DNA from 4 places in the Bradyrhizobium sp. LB13.1 genome. Region 2 is predicted to be linked to each of the others. Evidence: predicted binding sites of a transcription regulator. Region 2 holds the regulator's gene; each other region holds the start of a gene.
The links. Region 2 encodes PhoB, which activates phosphate uptake and scavenging genes when phosphate is short. Its sites were predicted from a motif close to TGTCATNNANCTGTCAT; they were not measured.
Positions count from the first base shown of each region.

Region 1: the regulator PhoB is predicted to act here: its motif matches at 2,031-2,047, upstream of ACVWYI_RS18185 (RNA degradosome polyphosphate kinase).
Region 3: the regulator PhoB is predicted to act here: its motif matches at 2,353-2,369, upstream of ACVWYI_RS01750 (DUF2794 domain-containing protein).
Region 4: the regulator PhoB is predicted to act here: its motif matches at 2,363-2,379, upstream of ugpB (sn-glycerol-3-phosphate ABC transporter substrate-binding protein UgpB).

Region 1 covers NZ_JBSRYQ010000001.1:3,864,747-3,870,375, forward strand. The annotation lists gene ACVWYI_RS18185 (RNA degradosome polyphosphate kinase) at 1-1,957, opposite strand, end outside; gene ACVWYI_RS18190 (P-loop NTPase family protein) at 2,087-2,764, opposite strand; gene ACVWYI_RS18195 (CDP-alcohol phosphatidyltransferase family protein) at 2,857-3,399, opposite strand; gene purM (phosphoribosylformylglycinamidine cyclo-ligase) at 3,555-4,628, shown strand; partial or broken gene purN (phosphoribosylglycinamide formyltransferase) at 4,628-5,282, shown strand; gene ACVWYI_RS18210 (cold-shock protein) at 5,370-5,576, opposite strand.
Region 2 covers NZ_JBSRYQ010000001.1:1,121,840-1,127,468, reverse strand. The annotation lists gene argF (ornithine carbamoyltransferase) at 1-605, opposite strand, end outside; partial or broken gene ACVWYI_RS05250 (acetylornithine transaminase) at 605-1,809, opposite strand; gene ACVWYI_RS05245 (GcrA family cell cycle regulator) at 2,266-2,778, shown strand; gene phoB (phosphate regulon transcriptional regulator PhoB) at 2,908-3,618, opposite strand; gene phoU (phosphate signaling complex protein PhoU) at 3,634-4,350, opposite strand; gene pstB (phosphate ABC transporter ATP-binding protein PstB) at 4,362-5,183, opposite strand; gene pstA (phosphate ABC transporter permease PstA) at 5,180-5,629, opposite strand, start outside.
Region 3 covers NZ_JBSRYQ010000001.1:371,451-377,079, forward strand. The annotation lists gene ACVWYI_RS01735 (ABC transporter permease) at 1-6, shown strand, start outside; gene ACVWYI_RS01740 (Bax inhibitor-1/YccA family protein) at 276-1,067, shown strand; gene ACVWYI_RS01745 (GNAT family N-acetyltransferase) at 1,364-1,894, shown strand; gene ACVWYI_RS01750 (DUF2794 domain-containing protein) at 1,922-2,290, opposite strand; gene ACVWYI_RS01755 (DUF1223 domain-containing protein) at 2,910-3,686, opposite strand; gene acnA (aconitate hydratase AcnA) at 3,908-5,629, opposite strand, start outside.
Region 4 covers NZ_JBSRYQ010000001.1:752,202-757,830, forward strand. The annotation lists gene ugpE (sn-glycerol-3-phosphate ABC transporter permease UgpE) at 1-63, opposite strand, end outside; gene ugpA (sn-glycerol-3-phosphate ABC transporter permease UgpA) at 63-944, opposite strand; gene ugpB (sn-glycerol-3-phosphate ABC transporter substrate-binding protein UgpB) at 992-2,308, opposite strand; gene ACVWYI_RS03585 (CaiB/BaiF CoA transferase family protein) at 2,715-3,932, opposite strand; gene ACVWYI_RS03590 (organic hydroperoxide resistance protein) at 4,114-4,539, opposite strand; gene ACVWYI_RS03595 (MarR family winged helix-turn-helix transcriptional regulator) at 4,689-5,150, shown strand; tRNA gene ACVWYI_RS03600 (tRNA-Ala) at 5,350-5,425, opposite strand; gene ACVWYI_RS03605 (TIGR02300 family protein) at 5,492-5,629, opposite strand, start outside.

The DNA.
Region 1 (5,629 bases), 2.7 Mb from region 2:
TGGGATTTTGCAGCGGACACAGCACCTCGACGCGGCGGTCGAGGTTGCGCGGCATCATGTCGGCCGAGGAGATATACACAGCCGCTTTCGCGCTCGGCAGGCCCTGGCCCATGCCGAAGCAGTAGATTCGGCCGTGTTCCAGGAAGCGTCCGATGATCGACTTGACGCGGATGTTCTCCGACAGGCCGGGGATGCCGGGCCGCAGGCAACAGATGCCGCGCACCACGAGCTCGACCTGCACGCCCGCCTGTGAGGCCTCGTAGAGTGCGTCGATGATGTCGGGGTCGACCAGCGCGTTCATCTTCATCCAGACCGCACCGGGCCGGCCGTGCCGCGTGTGCGCGGTCTCGCCCTGGATGTGCTCGATGATGCGCTTGCGCAAGGTCAGCGGCGACACCGCCATCTTTTCCAGATCGCTCGGCGCCGCATAGCCGGTGATGAAGTTGAACACGCGCGCAGCGTCGCGGCCGATGGTCGGCTCCGAGGTGAAGTAGGAGAGGTCGGTGTAGATGCGCGCGGTCACCGGGTGGTAATTGCCGGTGCCGGTGTGGACGTAGGTTGTCAGGCTGCCGCCCTCGCGGCGCACCACCATCGACAGCTTCGCGTGCGTCTTCAGTTCGAGGAAGCCATAGACGACCTGGACGCCGGCGCGTTCGAGATCGCGCGCCCAGCGGATGTTGGCCTCTTCGTCGAAGCGCGCCTTCAGCTCGATCAGCGCGGTGACGGATTTGCCGGCTTCGGCGGCTTCCACAAGCGCGCGCACGATCGGCGAGTTGCTGGAGGTGCGATAGAGCGTCTGCTTGATGGCGACGACGTCGGGGTCGCGCGTCGCCTGCTGGAGAAACTGCACCACCACGTCGAAGGATTCGTAGGGATGATGGACGACGAGGTCCTTCTGCCGGATCGCCGCGAAGATGTCGCCGCCGTGCTCGCGCACGCGCTCGGGATGGCGCGGGACGTAAGGGGTGAATTCGAGATCGGGCCGGTCGAGGCGGGTGAGCTGCGAGAGCTCGTTCATGGCCAGTACGCCGTCGACCAGCAACACCTCGTCGTCGGCGGCCGATAGCGCATGCTGCACGAAGCTGCGCAGCTGCTCCGGCATCTTGGCGTCGATCTCGAGCCGGATCACCGACCCGCGGCGGCGGCGCTTCAGCGCGGTCTCGAATAGGCGGACGAGATCCTCGGCCTCTTCCTCGATCTCGAGCTCGGAGTCGCGGATGATGCGGAAAGCGCCCTGGCCTTGAAGATTGTAGCCGGGGAACAGGCGGTTGATGAACAGCGCGGTGGCCTGCTCCAGCGAGATCAGCCGGACGACCTTGCCGTCAGCCGGCAGGCGGATGAAGCGGTCGATCTTGCCGGGCATGCGGATCAGCGCGTTCATCTGCTTGCCGTCGGCGGCGCGCGTGAGTTGGAGCGCGATGGTGAAGCCGAGGCTCGGAATGAACGGGAAGGGGTGGGCCGGGTCGATCGCGAGCGGTGTCAGCAGCGGAAACACGTTGCTGAGGAAGTAGTCCTCGACCCAGGTTCGCTCCGCCTTGGTGACCTCCTTGCCCTCGACCAGAACGATGCCCTCGTTGGCCAACGTGCCGCGCAGGTCGCGCCAGATCGCCTGCTGGTCGGAGGCCAGTTGCGAGACGGTCCGGTTGATAAGCGCGAGCTGCTCGGACGGCGTCAGGCCGTCGGGGCTGCGTTCGGCAATGCCCTCGCGCACCTGGGCCTTGATGCCGGCGACGCGGACCATGAAGAACTCGTCGAGATTATTCGCTGAAATCGACAGGAATCGCACCCGCTCCAGCATGGGGTGGCTGGCATTGACCGATTCCTCCAGGACGCGGCGGTTGAAGTGCAGCCAGGAGAGCTCGCGATTGATGAACCGCTCGGGGCTCGATGCGATCGCCGGATGGCCCTCGGCTTCCGGAGCTTTTTCTTTAACTTCAACAGCTTGCGCAGAGTCCATCAGAAATCGATCCATCCAGTTCGCCCAAATTTGCGACTTATGCGCAAAACCGTCGGGAGCATGTGTTAGAGCGATGACGTTTCGATGACATTGATGTTCCGCTGCCGGGCCGCGTCAAGCCCGCCTTGGTCAGACATCCCGCAAGAGCTCGGCGGCCAGGGCCCGGGTGACGGGACGGCCGAGGCGCAGGGCCTCGCTGTCCAGCAGCTCCACGGCCTGCCGGGCGGCGGCCGAGGACCGCTCCAGGCGGGTGGCGAGGTAGCTGACCACGCTCTCGTCCACGGCGAGCTGGCGGTCGGCGCAGAACTTGACGATCAGGCCGCGGAAGAGCTGGTCGTCAGGCGGCAGCAGCGCGATGACAGGCACGGCGCGCAGCCGCGAGCGCAGGTCGGGAAGCTCGATCTCGAGCGATGCCGGCATCTGGCGCCCGGCGAAGAGGACGTAGGCCTCGTCCTCGCGGGCCAGGTTCATCAGATGGAACAAGGCGCGCTCGTCAAATTCCCTGGCCTTGGGATCCTCGACCACCAGCGCGCCGGTGACGAGCGCACCCGGGACGGCTTCGGCGGTCAGCGCATTGGCGGTGGTCGAACGGGCGCCCGAAGCTTCGGCCCAGATCGCGGCGAGATGGCTCTTGCCGCTCCCTTCCGGGCCGGCCAGCCACATGATCCGGTTCGGCCATTCCGGCCAGGCGTCGATGAGGGCAACACCGGCGGCGTTGGCGGGGCCTTCGAGGAAATTGTCCCGGCTCAGGCTCTCCGCATGCGGAAGCGAAAACGCCAATTGTCGGGGATGAACGCGGCCTGGCACGCTTGCTTTGCTCCGTGCCGGCGTGCCGGCCTCGTTTGAGGAGATGCGACTTAATCGAGCGGAGCTGGCCTTTTGCGGAGCCGCATCCCAACTCATTTGGCCTCGATAGTGCTCATGTGCCGTAACCACTCGACAAGATAGAGCGACACCGAGGAGAGCGTGAAGACCGTGACGAGGCCCATCAGGATTATATCATAAGGACCGGCTTTGAAGCCGAAGGCGAGGGCGGCCAGCACCAGCGCCGCGAATGCCACCTGGGCCACAGTGTTGAGCTTGGATACCCTCGAGGGCTTCATCTCGACAGGGCGGTCGAACAGCCACGAAACGATCACGGCGGCGACGATCATGATGTCGCGCGAGACCACCAGGATGACGATCCAGCGCGGAATCGCACCCCAGATGCCCAGGGCCATGTAGATCGAGACCAGCAGCGCCTTGTCGGCGAGCGGGTCGAGCAAGGCGCCGAGCTCGCTCGTCATGTTGAAGCGCTTGGCAAGGAAGCCGTCGACCGCGTCGCTGATACCCGCGATCAGGAAGACGGCGAACGCCACCTCCATTTGGCTCGACACGATGGCCCAGACGATGATCGGGACCAACATGATGCGGCCCAGGGTAATGATATTCGGAATACTCACGAAAGCGCTTCCCGGCACCCGGTCTGACCTCGAATCCGGCCCTTAGAGGCTGAACCGGTTGATATCTCTACATAGTATACGAAGGCGCGCCATGCGAGCCATTGCGCGTCCCCGGAATTCGACGTAACCAGCCGCAAACCCACTGGAAATCGGGCATGACCGACCGCAAAAACGGCCTCACTTACGCCGATTCAGGCGTCGATATCGACGCGGGCAACCGCCTGGTCGACCTGATCAAGCCGATGGTGCGCGCCACCGCGCGGCCCGGCGCCGACGCCGAAATCGGCGGATTCGGCGGCCTGTTCGACCTCAAGGCGGCCGGCTTCAAGGACCCCATCCTGGTGGCCGCGACCGACGGCGTCGGCACCAAGGTCAAGATCGCGATCGAGACCGGCCTGCATGGCGGGATTGGCATCGACCTCGTCGCCATGAGCGTCAACGACCTTGTGGTGCAGGGCGCCGAGCCGCTGTTCTTCCTGGATTATTTTGCCTGCGGCAAGCTCGATCCGGAGGCGACCGCCTCGATCGTCGCCGGTGTCGCCGAAGGCTGCCGCGAATCCCTCTGCGCCCTGATCGGCGGCGAGACGGCCGAGATGCCCGGCCTCTACAAGGACGGCGATTACGATCTCGGCGGCTTTGCCGTCGGCGCCGCGGAGCGTGGCACGCTGTTGCCGCGCAAGGACATCGCCGCCGGCGATGCCGTGATCGGGCTCGCCTCGTCGGGCGTGCACTCCAACGGTTTCTCGCTGGTGCGCAAGATCGTGGAACAATCCGGCCTCGGCTTCGAGGCGCAGGCGCCGTTCTCGCCCGTCATGACGCTCGGCGGCGCATTGCTGACGCCGACGCGGCTCTACGTCAAATCCTGCCTCCGCGCGATCCGCGAGACCGGTGCGGTGAAGGGGCTTGCCCATATCACCGGCGGCGGCTTCACCGACAACATTCCGCGCGTGCTGCCGAACCATCTCGGCGCCGGGATCGATCTGGCGCGTCTGCCAGTGCTGCCGGTGTTCAAATGGCTGGCCGCGCAGGCCGGTATCGCCGAGCTCGAAATGCTGCGGACCTTCAATTGCGGGATCGGCATGATCGCGATCGTCGAGCCGGACAAGGTGAACGAGGTCATGCAGGTCTTCACTGAGGCCGGTGAGACCGTGGCACAGCTCGGCACCGTGATCCCGGCCGAAGGCGAGCACCGCGTCGTCTATAACGGCCACCTCGACCTGGCGCTGTGATGAAGCGCCGCGTTGCCATCCTGATATCGGGGCGCGGCTCCAACATGGCCGCGCTGATCAAGGGCGCGGCTGCACCGGATTTTCCGGCGGAGATTTCCCTGGTCATCTCGAACAAGGCCGATGCGCTGGGGCTGGAAACAGCCAAAGCGCGCGACGTGAAGACGCTGGTGATCGAAAGCAAGCCGTTCGGCAAGGACCGCGCCGGCTTCGAGACGGTGCTGCAGGCAGCGCTTGATCAGCACGGCATCGAGCTGATCTGTCTCGGCGGCTTCATGCGCCTGTTCACGGCCGAATTCACCAAGGCCTGGTACGGGCGGATGCTCAACATCCATCCCTCGCTGCTGCCGTCTTTCCCCGGTCTCGACCCGCACGGCCAGGCCTTGCGCGCCGGCGTCAAGCTGTCTGGTGCGACGGTGCACTTCGTGATCCCCGAGACCGACGCCGGCCCCATCGTGATGCAGGGCGCGGTGCCTGTGAGCGACCACGATACCGGGGCCACGCTGTCGGAGCGCATCCTCGAGATCGAGCACCGCATCTATCCTGAGGCGCTGCGGGCTGCTCGCGGCCGGCAAGATCCGGATCGAGGGCGACGTCTGCAAGACGGCGGGCGGCGGGCCGTCGGAGAATTTTTTGATTGCGCCGGTGGCGAATTGAAGCGCTGTCGCGTTTCGTCGTCATAAATAAAAACCCCCGGCGGAGCCGGGGGCAACGTCATGATCTCTCGCGCAAAATCGAGAGAAATCAGGAAACCTTGAGGTTCTCCGCGGATGCTTTGCCGCGGTTCTCCACGAGGTCGTATTCAACCGCTTGGTTTTCGTTGAGGGTGGAAAGTCCCGCACGCTCGACGGCGGAGATATGGACGAACACGTCCTTGTCGCTGCCGTTCGGCTTGATGAACCCATAGCCCTTGGTCGGGTTGAACCATTTGACGGTGCCCTTTTGCGGCATCCTCAGTCTCCTCCGCTAGATACAAAAAAGACGCGGCCGCTTTTTTCGCGTGC
Region 2 (5,629 bases):
ATGAAATCGCGCATCGCCTTTTTCGGCGCCAGCTCCGGGGGCGTCGCGACGTTGAGCTGGAACTTGAAGCGTTCGGCGGCGTGCGCCCAGGAGGCGAGCACGTTGTTGTCGTCGCCGGTCCAGGCCACAGTCCTGCCCTCGATCGGGCCGCGATGCTCCTCATAGGTCATGAGATCAGCCATCACCTGGCAGGGATGCGAACGCCGCGTCAGGCCGTTGATGACAGGAACGGTGGCGTTCGCCGCGAGCTCGAGCAGGGCATCGTGATTGAGAATGCGGATCATGATGGCGTCGACATAGCGCGACAGCACGCGCGCGGTGTCGGCGATGGTCTCGCCGCGGCCGAGCTGCATCTCCGCGCCGGTGAGCATGATGGGTTCGCCGCCGAGCTGGCGCATGGCGACATCGAACGACACCCGCGTCCTCGTCGAGGGGCGCTCGAAAATCATCGCCAGCGTCTTGCCTTCAAGCGGCCTGACCGGCTGATGCGCCTTCTGCTTCGCCTTCATCGCGGAGGACGCGGCCAGCATGCTCTTGAGCTCCGACAGCGGCAGCGCGTCGATATCAAGGAAGTGCTTCGGTGCTTTATTGGGCGACTTGCTCATCAGCTTGCCGCCCGCTTGTTGCCGGACAACGCGGTGCAGGCGCGTTCGAGCCGCCCAACGCTGTCCTCGATCTCGGCTTCGGTGACGATCAAAGGCGGCAGGAAACGCACGACATTGTCGCCGGCGCCGACAGTGAGCAGTTTTTCTTCGCGCAAGGCTGCAACGAGATCGCCTGAAGGCACCACCGCCTTGATGCCGATCAGCAGGCCCTCGCCGCGCACTTCGCTGACGACATCGCTATGACGATCGATCACGGAGGCGAGCTTCTGCTTGAGCAGCAGCGACATTCTCTGCACGTGGTCGAAGAAGCCGGGCTTGAGCATGACGTCGAGCACGGCGTTCGCAGCCGAAATCGCGAGCGGATTGCCGCCGAAGGTCGAGCCGTGCGAGCCGGGCCCCATGCCGGCCCGCCGCATCCGCGGTCGCCAGCACCGCGCCGATCGGAAAGCCGCCGCCGAGCGCCTTCGCCAGCGACATCACATCGGGCGTCACGCCGAGACGGCGGTGTGCGAACAGATCGCCGGTGCGGCCCATGCCGGTCTGCACCTCGTCGAACGCGAGCAGCAAGCCCTTGTCGTCGCAGAGCTGGCGCAGCGCCTTGAGGAAGGCCGGGGTTGCCGAGCGCACGCCGCCCTCGCCCTGGATCGGCTCGATCAGGATACCGGCGGTCTGCGGACCGATCGCTTTCTTCACGGCCTCGATATCGCCATGCGGGATTTGGTCGAAGCCATCCATCGGCGGACCAAAACCTTCCAGATATTTTGCAGATCCCGTCGCGGCCAGCGTCGCCAGCGTGCGGCCGTGGAACGCGCCTTCGAAGGTGATGATGCGGTAACGTTCCGGATGCCCTTGGGAGAAGTGATGATGGCGGACCAGCTTGATCACGCCCTCCAGCGCCTCGGCGCCGGAAATTGCAGAAGAACACGAAGTCCGCAAAACTCTCATGGCAGAGGCGGTTGGCGAGCTTCTCGCCATCCGGGCTCTGGAACAGGTTCGACATGTGCCAGAGCTTCGTGGCCTGCTCCTGCAACGCTTTGACCAGCGCGGGATGGGCATGGCCGAGCGCGTTCACCGCGACACCCGAGGTGAAATCGAGATAGCGCTCGCCATTGATCGCAATCAGCCAGCAGCCTTCGCCGCGCTCGAAACCGAGGTCGGTTCTGGCGAAAACGGGGAGCAAATGCGGCGCTGCGCTGTTGGTCATGATGTCACTTGGATGTTGCGGACGGTGTGACGCGTGCATTGCGCAACGCACCATTGACCGGCCCGGAAAACGAAACGTGCCGCCTTTTCGGGGCGGCACGTGTCACTATCTTATGCTTGGGAAGACGGGTGTCAATGCCGCCCCGGAAAGCCTCGCGAAACGCTGAATCCGTAATCTTGCGGTGCCGATTTCGCGGGATTTCACCACGGAACATGTGGAAGCGAGTCGGCGGACTCTTGCGCGGGAGTCACGCCATATTGTAGCGTTTGGATTGTCAGATACGACATCTCGTGCAGTGGTTCTGATCTCTAAGTCCTTATGTACCGGCGTAAACGTTCGGGCGTTCTAGTCACGCCCGGCGAGCCTTAAGGGATTCTGGCGGCACGGGTTTTTAAAGGCTTAGGCATTCGCTGCGAGGCGCCAGGATGGCAGGCCGGCAGCGAGGGAAAGGGTGCAATGACAGTTTTGACCTGGTCCGATGATCGCGTCGAGCAGCTTAAAAAGCTCTGGGAGGCCGGACTTTCGGCCAGCCAGATCGCGGCTGAGCTCGGTAATGTGACCCGCAATGCCGTGATCGGCAAAGTGCACAGGCTCGGCCTGTCGGGTCGCGCCAAGAGCCCTTCATCGGCAGCGCCCCGGCCGCGCAAGGCGCGCCCCGCGCAGCATATGATGCGGGTGACCCGTCCGATCTCGCGCGGCAACACCGCGCTGGCACAGGCTTTCGAGGTCGAAGTGGAGGCCGAACCGGTCACCTACGACAACGTGGTGCCGATGAGCCAGCGGCTATCGCTGCTCGAGCTGAACGAGGCGACCTGCCACTGGCCGGTCGGCGATCCCTCGACCCCGGATTTCTTCTTCTGCGGCGGCAAGGCGCTTTCCGGGCTGCCCTATTGCGCCCAGCACTCGCGCGTCGCGTATCAGCCGGCGTCGGATCGGCGCCGCGCACCGGTGAAGCCGGGCCCGCGCTGAGCTAGCGGATTTAGCTGACTGCAAGGGCGGCGCCGTCACACGATGACGCCTCGGCCCACTTGATGTCGTCCCGGACAAGCGTGCCAAAAGCGCGTGCCGATCCGGAACGACGGCGGAGCTTGAAGCGAGTTACGCCTGCTGCTCCGCCTTGGCAAAACGATCATCCAGCGCGTAGCCGGCGCCGCGGACGGTGCGGATCGGGTCCTGCTCGCGGCCCAGATTGAGCAGCTTGCGCAGGCGGCCGATATGCACGTCGACGGTACGCTCGTCGATGTAGATGTCGCGGCCCCAGACGCTGTCGAGCAGTTGCTCGCGCGAGAACACCCGCCCCGGATGCTCCAGGAAGAACTCCAGCAGGCGATATTCGGTCGGGCCGAGATCGATCGGCCGGCCCGAGCGCGCCACGCGGCGCTTGTCGCGGTCGAGCTCGATGTCGCCAAAGGCGAGCACAGCGGCGAGCCGTTCGGGGCTTGCGCGCCGCAGCAGGCCCTTCACGCGCGCCAGGAGCTCCGGCACCGAGAACGGCTTGACGATGTAATCGTCGGCGCCGGTCGCAAGACCCCGCACCCGCTCGCTTTCCTCGCCGCGCGCGGTGAGCATGATGATCGGGAGCTGCTTGGTCTCGGGACGGGTGCGAAGCCGCCGGCACAATTCGATGCCCGACAGGCCCGGCAGCATCCAGTCGAGCACGATCAAATCGGGAATGTGCTCCTTGAGACGGGTGTCGGCGTCGTCGCCGCGCATGACCGTCTCGACGTCATAGCCGTCGCCTTCGAGGTTGTAGCGGAGAAGCTCGGTCAGGGCTTCCTCGTCCTCAACCACCATAATGCGTGCGCCCATCTGGGTCGTTGCTCCCTAGGTGTTCGGTATCGAGCTGGCGAAGGTCGTCATATCGCCCTTCGGCCGCTTGTCGGTGATCGCCTGGCCCTCGATCATGTAGAACACGGTCTCGGCGATGTTGGTGGCGTGGTCGCCGATCCGCTCGATGTTCTTGGCGCAGAACATCAAATGGATGCAGAACGAGATGTTGCGCGGATCCTCCATCATGTAAGTGAGGAGCTCGCGGAACAGCGAAGTGCAGATGGCGTCGACTTCCTCGTCGCCCTTCCACACCGCCATCGCCGCCGGCAAATCATGTGCGGCATAGGCGTCCAGCACCGACTTGACCTGCTGCTGCACGAGGTCTGTCATGTGCTCCAGGCCGCGGAACAGCTTGAGCGGATGGAAATCCGTCTCCAGCGCCGCGACGCGCTTGCCCATGTTCTTGGCGAGGTCGCCGATGCGCTCGAGATCGGTCGCGACGCGCATGGCGCCGACGATCTCGCGCAGATCGACCGCCATCGGCTGACGGCGGGCGATGGTGAGCACGGCGCGCTCCTCGATCTTCTTCTGGAGCGCGTCGAGCTCGGTGTCGATGGTGACGACGCGCTGGCCGAGCGGAACGTCACGGCGGATCAGCGCGTCGACGGAATCGACGATCATGCGCTCGGCGATGCCGCCCATCTCGGCAACCAGCCGGGTGAGTTCCTGGAGGTCGGTGTCGAAGGCCTTTGCGGTATGTTCAGAACCCATGTCGCGTCTCCTCAGCCGAACCGGCCGGTGATGTAATCCTGCGTGCGCCGGTCGGTCGGCGACGTAAAGATCTTGTTGGTGTCGTCGAACTCGATCAGCTCGCCGAGATACATGAAGGCGGTCTTGTCGGAGACGCGCGCCGCCTGCTGCATGTTGTGGGTGACGATCGCGATCGTGTAGTCCTCGGAGAGCTCCTGGATCAGCTCCTCGACCTTGGCGGTCGAGATCGGGTCGAGCGCCGAGCAGGGTTCGTCGAACAGGATCACCTCGGGCCGCACCGCGACGGTGCGGGCGATGCAGAGGCGTTGCTGCTGGCCGCCGGAGAGCGACAGGCCGGAGGCGTTGAGCTTGTCCTTGACCTCGTTCCACAGCGCGCCGCCGCGCAGCGCCTTCTCGACCCGGCCGTCCATCTCGGATTTCGAGATCTTCTCGTAGAGACGGATGCCGAACGCGATGTTTTCGTAGATCGTCATCGGGAACGGCGTCGGCTTCTGGAACACCATGCCGACGCGGGCGCGCAGCAAATTGAGGTCCAGCCTGGGGTCGAGGATGTTGGTCTGGTCGAGCATGAGCTGACCGGTGGCGCGCTGGCCCGGATAGAGGTCGTACATCCGGTTGAAGATGCGCAGCAGGGTCGACTTGCCGCAGCCCGACGGGCCGATGAACGCCGTGACGCGATTGGCGCCGAGCGTCAGGTTGATGTTCTTCAGCGCGTGGTGCTCGCCGTAATAGAAGTTCAGGTTGCGAACGGTCACCTTGGGGGGCGCCTCGGGCAGCATCGGCGCGGGGGGCAGTCCGCCGGCCGCGCTCATCGATACGGAAAGATCACTCATTTTGCGGTCCTCTCGGCGCCAAGGATGCGCGCGCCAATATTCAGGGCAAGAACGGTCAGGGTGATGAGCAGCGCACCGCTCCAGGCGAGCTGCTTCCAATAGGCGTAGGGGCTCTGCACGAAGTTGTTGATGGTGACCGGCAGGTTCGCCATCGTCTTGTTCAGGCCGAGGCTGAAGAACTGGTTCGACAGCGCGGTGAAGAGCAGCGGCGCGGTCTCGCCGGCGACGCGGGCAGTCGCAAGCAGCACGCCGGTGATGAGACCCGATCGGGCAGCACGATAAGCGATGCGCTTGATCACCAGCGAGCGCGGCAGGCCAAGCGCCGAGGCCGCCTCGCGCAGTGCGTTCGGCACCAGCAGCAGCATGTCCTCAGTCGTGCGCAGCACCACCGGGATGACGATGACCGCGAGCGCGAGACTGCCGGCGATCGCCGAGAAGCCGCGCAT
Region 3 (5,629 bases), 750 kb from region 2:
TTGTGACAAATGGTAGCGGGCGGCTGCGCGGGGGCGGAATCGCACGATTCCGGCGATTAACCACGTTTGCTCGCCAGGATTGCGGGCGAGGGCGACATTCAGCCGCGCGTGGACGGTTGCAGCGAATGTGTTAGTTTCCCACATATCGAATGGGTTCGGAGCCCCGATTGTTAGCCAAAATTTAGTCGGCAGACATCGGTATCCGAGATAGAATTTGACGAACCGGTGGCATGGAGCCCTCATGCCGGACCGGGCTAACCAACGGGAATTCGACCATGTCGGACCTAGACCGTAACTACGCTTCTCCTTTCGGCAGGGCCGCCGGGCGTGTTGACGCCGCGACGGTCGATGCCGGCCTGCGCGCCTACATGCTGCGCATCTACAACTACATGAGCATCGGCCTGGCCATCACCGGCCTTGCCGCACTCGGCGTCTACATGGCCGCCGTGACGGATGTTCCGACCCCGGAAGCCGTCCGCGTCGGCAAGCTGTTCCTGACGCCGTTCGGCTACGCGATGTTCGTCAGCCCCTTGAAGTGGCTGTTCATGCTCGCGCCGCTCGCCATGGTGTTCGTGATCTCGGCGGGCATCAACCGTCTCGCGCCCTCGACCGCCCAGATCCTGTTCTGGGTGTTCGCCGCGCTGATGGGCGTCTCGCTGTCCTCGATCTTCCTGGTCTTCACGCACACCTCGATCGTGCGGGTGTTCTTCATCACCGCGGCGACCTTCGGCGCGCTCAGCCTCTACGGCTACACCACAAAGCGTGACATGAGCGGAATGGGTTCGTTCCTGTTCATGGGCCTGATCGGCATCGTCATCGCGAGCCTGGTCAACCTGTTCCTGGCGAGCTCGTTGCTCCAGTTCGTCGTTTCGGTGGTTGGCGTGCTGGTGTTCGCGGGCCTCACCGCCTGGGATACCCAGCGGCTGAAGAACGACTACATCTACGGCTACGCCTCGGCCGGCGGTGAAGTCGCGGAGCGTGCGGCCATCACCGGCGCGCTGTCGCTGTACCTGAACTTCATCAACCTGTTCACGCTGCTCCTGCAGCTCCTCGGCCAGCGCGACTAAGCGCAAGCCCAGAGCGAACAACACGAGCCCCGGCCGAAAGGCCGGGGTTTTTGTTTGGGGCCGGACGTCGCAGCACCCGCCGCTGTCATCGCCCCGCCTTGTCCGCAATTGCGCACTGGGGCGGGCGATCCTGTACGCCGCAGCGGCTCCGTTCTAGCCGCGCTGTCTCGGAGTACTGGACGCCCGCCTATGCGGGGCATGACAGCGGAGAAGAAGGGGCCTGCTGCGCTCGCGAAGACCACGCCGAGAAGCCGTTGCCTCTTCCAGCCGTCGCGGGAACGCTCTAATCTCGCCCCATGTCCGCACCTGAAATCAGGCCCACCCTCGAGGCCGACCTTCCCGCCATCACCGCCATCTACCAGCAGGCCGTCCGCGAGGGCACCGCGACCTTCGAGCTGGACCCGCCCGACCTCGCCGAGATGACGCGCCGCTATCGTACGCTGATCGACGGCGGCTATCCCTATTTCGTCGCCATCCTCGACGGCCGCGTTGCCGGCTATGCCTATGCGGGGGCCTACCGGCCGCGGCCGGCCTACCGCTTCACGGTCGAGAACTCGATCTATCTCGATCCAGGCTTTCACCGTCGCGGCGTCGGACTTCTGTTGCTGGAGCGTCTGGTCGCCGAATGCGAGGCGCGAGGCTTCCGCCAGATGATCGCGGTGATCGGCGATTCCGCCAATGCCGGCTCGATCGGCGTGCACACCAAGGGTGGCTTCAAGATGATCGGCACGCACCCCAGCGTCGGGCTGAAATTCGGCCGCTGGCTGGATACGGTGATGATGCAGCGCGACCTCGGCGAGGGCGCGGGTACGGTGCCGGGAAACTAGGCTCGCTCTCGCAGGATGGGTGGGCAGCTACACCACAGCCAGCTTGCGATCGATCACCAGCAGCACGCGTTCGAGCTCGTGGCCGCGGCGCAGGATCAGACCCGTCGCAGAGATCACGCTGTACATGCCCTGCTTGCGCGCGAGGCGCGGATCTTTTTCGATGCGATAGATCGGCACTTCCGAGGCGCGGCGAAACACCGAGAATACGGCGCGGTCTTTCAGGAAGTCGATGGCATAGTCACGCCACTCGCCGTCGGCGACCATACGGCCGTAGAGATTGAGAATACGATGCAACTCGAGCCGATTGAACGTCACCCGGCCCAGTTGCGCATTCGCAGCGGCTGGGCGCGCCGCCGCGCGCTGTTCGCTCGGATCGGCATCCTCCGACAGACTCATAGAAAGCCTCCTGTCGCCACAGCATGACCACGTCCGCGAAGACCGCCCCGGAACCGCGGATCATGACAGCTGCATGATTGCCCCAACTGTTCCCCACCGCAAGGGGGCCTTGAGAGGACGCATAAAATCCGGTGCGAATTCCGGGCACACGCAGGGTGGAACTCTGTCGCGCAAACCGTCACGGGATCGTTAGCAAGAATCATAGTGTCGCCGCTTTTCCGCCAAGCGACTGCCGCCCTGCCCTGCCAAAAAGCAGGTGTGCGTTGACCCGGTCCTTTCGGTTCCGGATTCCTCAGCCCCCAGCCCCCCGGGGTCGTCAGGATCGGGTCTGTTCGCACGACAAGGAGGGCCAACGCAAGTTGGTCCTTTTTTGTTTGTGTCGGGATGTTTCTGGCTCGACCAATTCCTCTCCACACCGCGCAAACTCTCTCCCTCATCCTGAGGAGCCGCGAAGCGGCGTCTCGAAGGATCGAGGCCGGGCTGCATTAGCGGGGCCTGCATGGTTCTCGCGGCGATGCGCAGCATCGTCCGCCACGCGCGCAAGGGTGCGCTCCTCACCATGAGGGTTGAGAGCGCAGTACGCCGCTTAGGCAGTACGACTCTTAGAGAGAGAATCGAATCAGTGCAGCGACGTATACGCCGCGCCCAGCATCGGCCCCGGCTTTTCCCGGCTGCCGTCCTGGACATAGACCACAGCGCCGTCGACGCCGTCGCGCGTGAGGTTCTCGATCGGCACCGTCCAGCTTTCCGAACGACCGGTCCAGTCGCCGACCTTGAGTAGGTTGCGAACCACGTTGTGATAGATGACCTGCTGTCCGCGATTTTCGCCGCGGCTGATCGCGATCGGCACCGATTTCGCAATCGAGCAGATCCAGACCTCGCCACGCGAGACCGCCGGCTCCTTGCTCGCGGCCACCGAGACATTGATCTGCTTGCCCGCGAGCGACATCGTCACCGGCACGCTCATCACCCCGGTGCCCTTGTCGGTCTTGCCGATCGCGCTTTCGATGCCGGTGCGGTCGCTGCCGACGACATGCGTGGAGCCGTTGACCACGACCTGGGGCGTATAGACTTCGCGGTCGCCGCGCATGCGCGAATAGGCCCGCTGCCGTGCAGAAAAACGCGAATCCGCCAGTGTGTCCTTCCAGCCGAGGTAATCCCAATAGTCGATCGGCATGCTCAGCGCGATGATCGAGGGATCGCTGGAGAGGTCGCCGATGATCTTGTCGGCCGGCGGGCAGGAGGAGCAGCCCTGCGAGGTAAACAATTCGACAACGGCGCGGGGATCAGCCTCGGCAGGACGAATGACGGCGACGATCGCACATATCCCAAGTGCTCCCGACCAGAGGGCACCGGACCAACGCGAAACCAGATGAGAAGCCGTCATTGTTGTCATGTCGAACGCCGCACACCATTGCACGTGAGAGGGGAAATCTTACCGCCGGATGGTCACCGTAATCTTACGGGTCTCACACATTCGACCGTCCTTGGCGAAGTTCTCTGCCGGACGGGCCCATCTGAAGCCTGCCGCAAAGGCGCGAAGGCGGCCTTGTGATAGGCCGCCTTCGTGTAACCTACTACTCACTTCGCAGTGAGCCACCGTTCACAAATCCGCGCTTACGCCGCGAGCTTGCGCAGCACGTAGTGCAGGATGCCGCCGTTGCGGTAGTATTCGAGCTCATCCAGCGTATCGATGCGGCAAAGCAGCGAAATGCGCTGCAACGAGCCGTCGCCGGAGACGATCTCCGCGGTCAGCTTCTGGCGCGGCTTCAAATCGCCGACGAGACCACGCAACGTGACCTTCTCGTCGCCCTTCAGACCGAGCGACGACCAGGAGGTGCCGTCCTCGAAGGTCAGCGGCAGCACGCCCATGCCGACCAGATTGGAGCGGTGGATGCGCTCGAAGCTCTGGCAGATCACGGCGCGCACGCCGAGCAGACGGGTGCCCTTCGCGGCCCAGTCGCGCGAGGAGCCGTTGCCGTATTCCGCGCCCGCGAACACCACCAGCGGGACCTGCTCCTGCTGGTACTTCATCGCGGCGTCGTAGATCGACATCTGCTCGCCGTCGGGCCAGTGCTTGGTCAGGCCGCCTTCGGGGATATTTCCGTCCGCACCTTTGAGCATGAAGTTCTTGATGCGGATATTGGCGAAGGTGCCGCGCATCATGACTTCATGGTTGCCGCGCCGCGTGCCGTACTGGTTGAAGTCGGCCGGACGCACCTGGTGCTCGCTGAGGTATTTGCCCGCGGGCGAGGTGAGCTTGATTGAACCGGCCGGCGAGATGTGGTCGGTGGTGATCTTGTCGCCGAACATGGCGAGGATGCGCGCCTCGACGATGTCGGTGACCGGTTCCGGCTCCTTCTTCATGCCGTCGAAATAGGGCGGGTTCTGCACATAGGTCGAGCTCATGTTCCAGCGATAGGTCTCGCTCTCGACCGTCTTGATCTTGCGCCAGTTGGTGTCGCCCTTGAACACGTCGGCATACTTCTTCTTGAAGATCGCCGCGGTCACGAACTTCTTCATGAAGGCGTTGATCTCCTTCGTCGTCGGCCAGATGTCCTTCAGGTAGACCGGCTTGCCGTCCTTGCCTTCGCCGAGCGGCTCGACGGCCAGGTTCTTGGTGACGCTGCCCGCGAGCGCGTGGGCGACGACGAGCGGCGGCGAGGCCAGATAGTTCGCCTGCACGTCCGGCGAGACGCGGCCTTCGAAGTTGCGGTTACCGGAGAGCACGGCAGCCGCGACGATGCCGTTGTCGTTGATCGACTTCGAGATCTCCTCGGGCAGCGGGCCGGAATTGCCGATGCAGGTGGTGCAGCCGAAGCCAATCAGGTTGAAGCCGACCTTGTCGAGATCGGCCTGGAGACCGGAATCGGCGAGATAGGCCGCCACCACCTGGCTGCCCGGGGCGAGCGAGGTCTTCACCCACGGCTTCGCCTTGAGGCCCTTCGCGGCGGCATTACGCGCCAGCAGACCGGCGCCGATCAGCACGCTCGGATTCGAGGTGTTGGTGCAGGAGGTGATCGCCGCGATCACGACGTCACCATGGCCGAGGTCGAAGTTCCTGCCGTCGACGGCAAAGCGCTTCGCCGGCTCGTCGGTCTTCTTGTATTCGCTGGCGAGGGCGACCGAAAAGCCTTCGGCGACCGACGGCAGCGCAATGCGGCCTTCGGGACGCTTCGGACCGGCCATCGAAGGCACGACGTCGCCGAGGTCGAGCGTCAGCGTCTCCGTGAACACCGGATCGGCCGACTTGGCGGTGCGGAACAGTCCCTGCGCCTTGGCATAGGCCTGCACCAGCGCGACCCGCGCCGGGGCGCGGCCGGACGTCTTGAGATAATC
Region 4 (5,629 bases), 370 kb from region 2:
CGCGATCCCGATCCACAAAATGGCGTGAGCGACGTAGCGCCGAAAGCCCTCTTCCTCGACCATCAGTAGGTCACCTTGCGTTCGACGAAGCGGAACTGGATTCCGGTCAGCACGATCACCATGACCATCAGGATCACCGATTGCGCCGCGGAGCTGCCGAGATTGCCGCCGAGCAGGCCGTCGGAATAGACCTTGTAGACCAGGGTCACCGTCGACGTTCCCGGACCGCCGCGGGTCATGGTGTCGATGATGCCGAACGTGTCGAAGAAGGCGTAGACGATGTTGACGACCAGCAGGAAGAAGATGGTGGGCGACAACAGCGGGAAAGTCACGGTCCAGAAGCGCCGCATCGGACGCGCGCCGTCGATCGCGGCTGCCTCGAACACGCTCTTCGGAATCGCTTGCAGGCCGGCGAGAAAGAACAGGAAATTATAGGAGATCTGCTTCCACGCGGCGGCAAGGATGATCAGCGCCGCGGCCTGGTCGCCATCGAGCAGCGGATTCCAGTCGATGCCCATGTTGCGAAGATAACGCGAGAGCACACCGAGCGAGGGATGCAGCATGAAGATCCAGAGCACGCCGACCACGGGCGGCGCGACCGCATAGGGCCAGATCAAGAGCGTGCGGTAGAGCATCGAGCCACGCAGCGGCTTGTCCGCCATAACGGCGAGCAGCAGCGCGAAGGACAGCGACGAGACCGCGATGGCGAACGAGAAAAAGAAGGTCCGGACGATCGCCTCGAAATAGGCGCGGTCCCTCAGCAGCTCGCTGTAATTGTCGAACCAGACAAAGGTGGTCGACAGACCGAACGCGTCCTGGAGCAGGAAGGACTGGATCACCGCCTGAATGGCCGGCCAATAGAAGAAAATCAGGACGATCGCGAGCTGCGGCGCAACCAGCGCGTAGGGCAATAGCCTTGATTGGAAAATGGCTTGCTTCTGCATGATGTCAGCTGAGCGGCAGGCCGGGTCGCGACCTGCCGCTCATCGCCTCACTTGACGGCGGTCTTTTCGAACTGACGCAGCATCGTGTTGCCGCGCTCGACGGCGGCATCGAGCGCCTGCTTGGCGGTCTTCTTGCCGGCCAGCGCCTGCTCGATCTCTTCCGACCAGACGTCACGCAGCTGAACCATGTTGCCGAGGCGCAGACCGCGCGAATTCTCGGTCGGCTCCTTGTTGGTCAGCTCGAGCAGCGGGGTCTCGAGGTAGGGCTGGTCCTTGTAGAAGCCCTCTTCCTTCGCCTTGGCGTAGGCCGCCTTGGTGATCGGCAGATAGCCCGAGGCCTTGTGGATATAGACCTGGCGATCGGTGTCGGAGAGGAAGGTCAGGAACTTCGCGACGCCCTTGTATTCGTCGGCCGACTTGCCGCCCATGACCCAGAGCGAAGCGCCGCCGATGATCGAGTTCTGCGGCGCGCCCTTGACGTCCGGATAATACGGCATCGGCACGGCGGTGAAGGCGAACTTGGCCTGCGCCTTGACGTTGCCGAAGAACGCCGACGAGGTCAGGTAGATCGGGCATTCGCCGGAGGTAAAGCGACCCTCGCCGGTGTTGGTGCGGCCGGCATAGTCATAGGTCTTGGTCTTCTGGAGCTCGACCAGGGTTTCGAGATGCTTGACCTGAAGCGGGCCGTTGAACTCGAGCACCGTGTCGAAGCCGTCGAGGCCATTGGCCTTGCTGGCGAGCGGCACGTTGTGCCAGGCGGAGAGCTGCTCGAGATTGACCCAGGTGACCCAGGAACCGGAGAAGCCGCAGGTGTCGTGACCGGCAGCCTTCAGCTTCTTGGCGGCCTCGAACGTTTCGGGCCAGGTCTTCGGGATCGCGACATTCGCCTTCTTCAGCTCGTCGAGGTTCACCCACATCACGGTCGAGGACGAGTTGAAGGGGAAGGACAGCATTTCGCCCTTCGAGGTCGAATAGTAGCCGGTGATGGCGGGCAGGTAGATCTTGGGATCGAACTTCTCGCCGGCGTCGGCCATCAGCTTGTAGACGGGTTTCACGGCACCGGTCGCGGCCATCATGGTGGCGGTGCCGACCTCGAACACCTGCATGATGTGCGGGGCGTTGCCGGCGCGGAACGCTGCGATGCCGGCGTTCATCGTGTCAGGATAGTTGCCCTTGTAGGTCGGGATCACCTTGTAGTCGGTCTGCGCCGCGTTGAAGTCGGTGGCGAGCTTGACGATGACGTCGTTGTTGGCGCCGGTCATCGCGTGCCACCACTGGATTTCGGTCACGGCCAAGGCCGGCGAGGCCGACATTCCAACCGTGAGTGCAACAGCGGCAGCCGCTCCAAAGTGTCGAAGAGCCATCAAGTAAACCTCCCTTGGGTCGTCAAAAATGATCGCTTGCGCTAGCAGCGCCATATGACGTTCACATGACTGTGTAAGCGGCCGAAACGAAAGCGGCAAGCGCTGGAAAAGGGAAGCAGGCAAATAGGCGAATGCGGAGCGGGCAGGTTTCTTCGTTCGCGGTGCAGCATTCGGGAGTGATGGGTTGGGTCGCTGCGTCGTCAGCAGAATAGCGCGAGGCAGACGCGCGGCCCGCGGGCTCCAAGCTCTCCCGCTTGCGGGAGAGGTCGGCGCAACGCGCCGGGTGAGGGCTCTCTCCTCTTGGGGAGTCTCACTGCGGAGGCACCCTCTCCCCAACCCTCTCCCGCAAGCGGGCGAGGGAGCGCACCTTCCTTGCGGCGCGTTGTCAGTTCAATAGCGTCACGCCTCAGCGCTTGCGCTCGGGGCCGCAGACCGTGCCCTGCTCGACCATCGCGTCGATCTCGGACTTGGAGTAGCCGAACTCGCCCAGCACCTCGGCCGAGTGCTGGCTGAATTTCGGCGGCAGGCGGCGCAGGCTCGGCTTGCTGCGATCGAGCCGGATCGGCGACGCCACGCCCTTGTACCAGTCCTTCTCGATGATATCGCCGCGGGCGATGGTGTGCGGGTTGGTCAGCGCCTGGTCGATCTTCTGCACGGGGCCCGCGGGCAGGCCCGCGGCGAGGAGGCGATTGCACAGCGGCTCGGCCTCGTGCTGGCTGAACACGGCGGCGAGCTCGGCGCGCAGCGCTTCGCGATTGGCGATGCGGTCCTTGTTGCGGGCAAAGCGCGGATCGGTGCCGAGCTCGGGCTTGCCGATCTCCTTGGCGAGCTTGCGGAAGGTGCCGTCATTGCCGACGCCGATGAAGATGTCGTCGGTCTTGGTCGGGAAGATCGCGTAAGGCACGAGGTTGGGATGCTCATTGCCGGTCAGCGACGGCGGCTTGCCATGCATGAAATAATTCGCGGTGTGCGGATGCATGATGGCGAGGCCGGTCTCGTACAGCGTCGTCTCCAGGAACTGGCCCTGGCCCGAGCGCTGCCGCTCCGACAGCGCCATCAGGATGCCGATCGCCGCATAGAGGCCGGTGCCGATGTCGACCAGCGGCACGCCGATCCGCATCGGTCCGCTCTCGGGCGAGCCGGTCGCCGCGATCATGCCGGTCATGGCCTGGATGATGGCGTCATAGCCGGGATTGCCGCCGCGCGGGCCGTCGGCGCCGAAGCCGCAGATCCGGCAATGCACCAGGCGCGGGAATTTCTCGCGCAGCACCTCGCTGCCGATGCCCCATTTCTCCAGCGTGCCCGGCTTGAAGTTCTCGATCAGGATGTCGGCGCTCTCCAGCATCTTGAGCAGCACGAGGCGGCCGCCCTCGGAGGCGAGGTCGAGGCCGATCGAGCGCTTGTTGCGGTTGATGCCGATGAAATAGGCGGCGTCTTCCTCGTGGAAGGGAGGGCCCCAGTCGCGCACCTCGTCGCCTGCGGGCGGTTCGACCTTGATCACGTCGGCGCCATGGTCGGCGAGGATCTGGGTGCAATAGGGACCGCCGAGCACGCGCGTGAGATCGATGACGCGCAGGCCGCTCATTGCGCCCGTGGCAGCTCCAGAACTCGCGGCTTCAGTCATGCCTTCGCTTCCCCTGTGTCGATATTGATCACAGGCCTAGCGAGGTTCGTCTGAGTCAGCAATGGCTTGTTGCGGGGGGCCGCATGCGCCGCGGCTGCGCCATCCCGGCGAATGGCAAATCAAACGGAAGCGGCCGGCCCGAGGAGGATCCCGGGCCAGCCAATCCCCCCCCCCCCCGCGATCAGACGACCGTCAGGCGGACGTCGACATTGCCGCGCGTCGCGTTGGAATAGGGGCACACCTGGTGAGCCTTCTCGACCAGCGCCTCGGCTTCGGCACGGGCAAGGCCCGGCAGCAATACGGCAAGGTCGATGTCGAGACCGAAGCCGCCGGCCGCGCGCGGGCCAATGCCGACGGTCGAGGTCACGGAGGCGTCAGCCGGAACCTTCGGCCCGCCCTGCGAGGACACGAATTTCATCGCGCCGATGAAGCAGGCGGCATAGCCTGCCGCAAACAGCTGCTCGGGATTGTTGCCGGCGCCGCCGCCGCCGCCGAGTTCCTTCGGCGTGGTGAGCTTGACGTCGAGCGCGCCGTCGAGGGTCGCAGCATGGCCGTCGCGGCCGCCGGTGGCTTTTGCGCTGGTCTTGTAGAGGACGTTCACGGACATTTTGGTCTCCTGGGTTTTCGCTGGTGCAATCTTTATCGCAGGCAATTAGATTGCGCGCAATTGAAATTACGGAGCCTCACATTTAATTGTTCGCAATTGAATGTGCCGCCGGCCGGCCCCAGAATGGAGCAAGCCTCGTGAGATTCTCTATGCCCCGGAAATCATCGGCAGCGGACCAGCCGCTGCGCCTCGACAACCAGATCTGCTTCGCGGTCTATTCGGCCGCGCATGCCTTCAACCGCGTCTACAAGCCGCTGCTGGACCGGCTCGGCCTGACCTATCCGCAATATCTGGTCATGCTGGTGCTGTGGGAGCGCGACGACGTGCCGGTGAAGGACATCGGCGAAAAGCTGTTCCTGGATTCGGGCACGCTGACGCCGCTGCTCAAGCGACTCGAAGCCGCCCACCTCGTCAAGCGCACGCGCTCGCGCGAGGACGAACGTCAGGTCCTGATCGCGCTAACGGCGCAGGGCCACGCCTTGAAGGACAAGGCGCGCGCCGTGCCGCAATCGATCCTGGCAGCGTCGGACTGCTCGGTCTCGGAACTGGTCACGATGAAGGACGAGATCGTCGCGCTGCGCGATAGGTTGAATGCGGTGATCGGGGAGTAGGCGTATTCCTGCCCGGGAAATTCGATGCTGCGGAGGATGTAGACGTACCACATTGACGATTATCGCCTGGGCAGCCGCTGCGTGGGAATGTCACCGGTCCGCCGTCGCCCTGCGGGCTATGGCGGGACAGCCTTCGTTCACTTCGCTACGAGGGACTTCCCGGGCTTGCCGAGCCGAAGCTCGCGAAGCGAGCGAAGGCTGGTGGAGCCAGGCGGGATCGAACCGCCGACCTCTTGCATGCCATGCAAGCGCTCTCCCAGCTGAGCTATGGCCCCTTAACCGTCCGACGCGCCGTGGGTGACGCGTCGGGAAAGACCCAGAACCACAGTTCTGGGATTATCTCAAGTCTCTTCATCACCGGTGACATCACCAATGATGTCGGTGACGTCCTCATCGCCCTCTTCGTCGTCGGCGATAAAGGTCGAATCATCGTCATCGTCGTCGTCGATGGTCTCGTCGGCCTCGATGTCGTCCTCGGA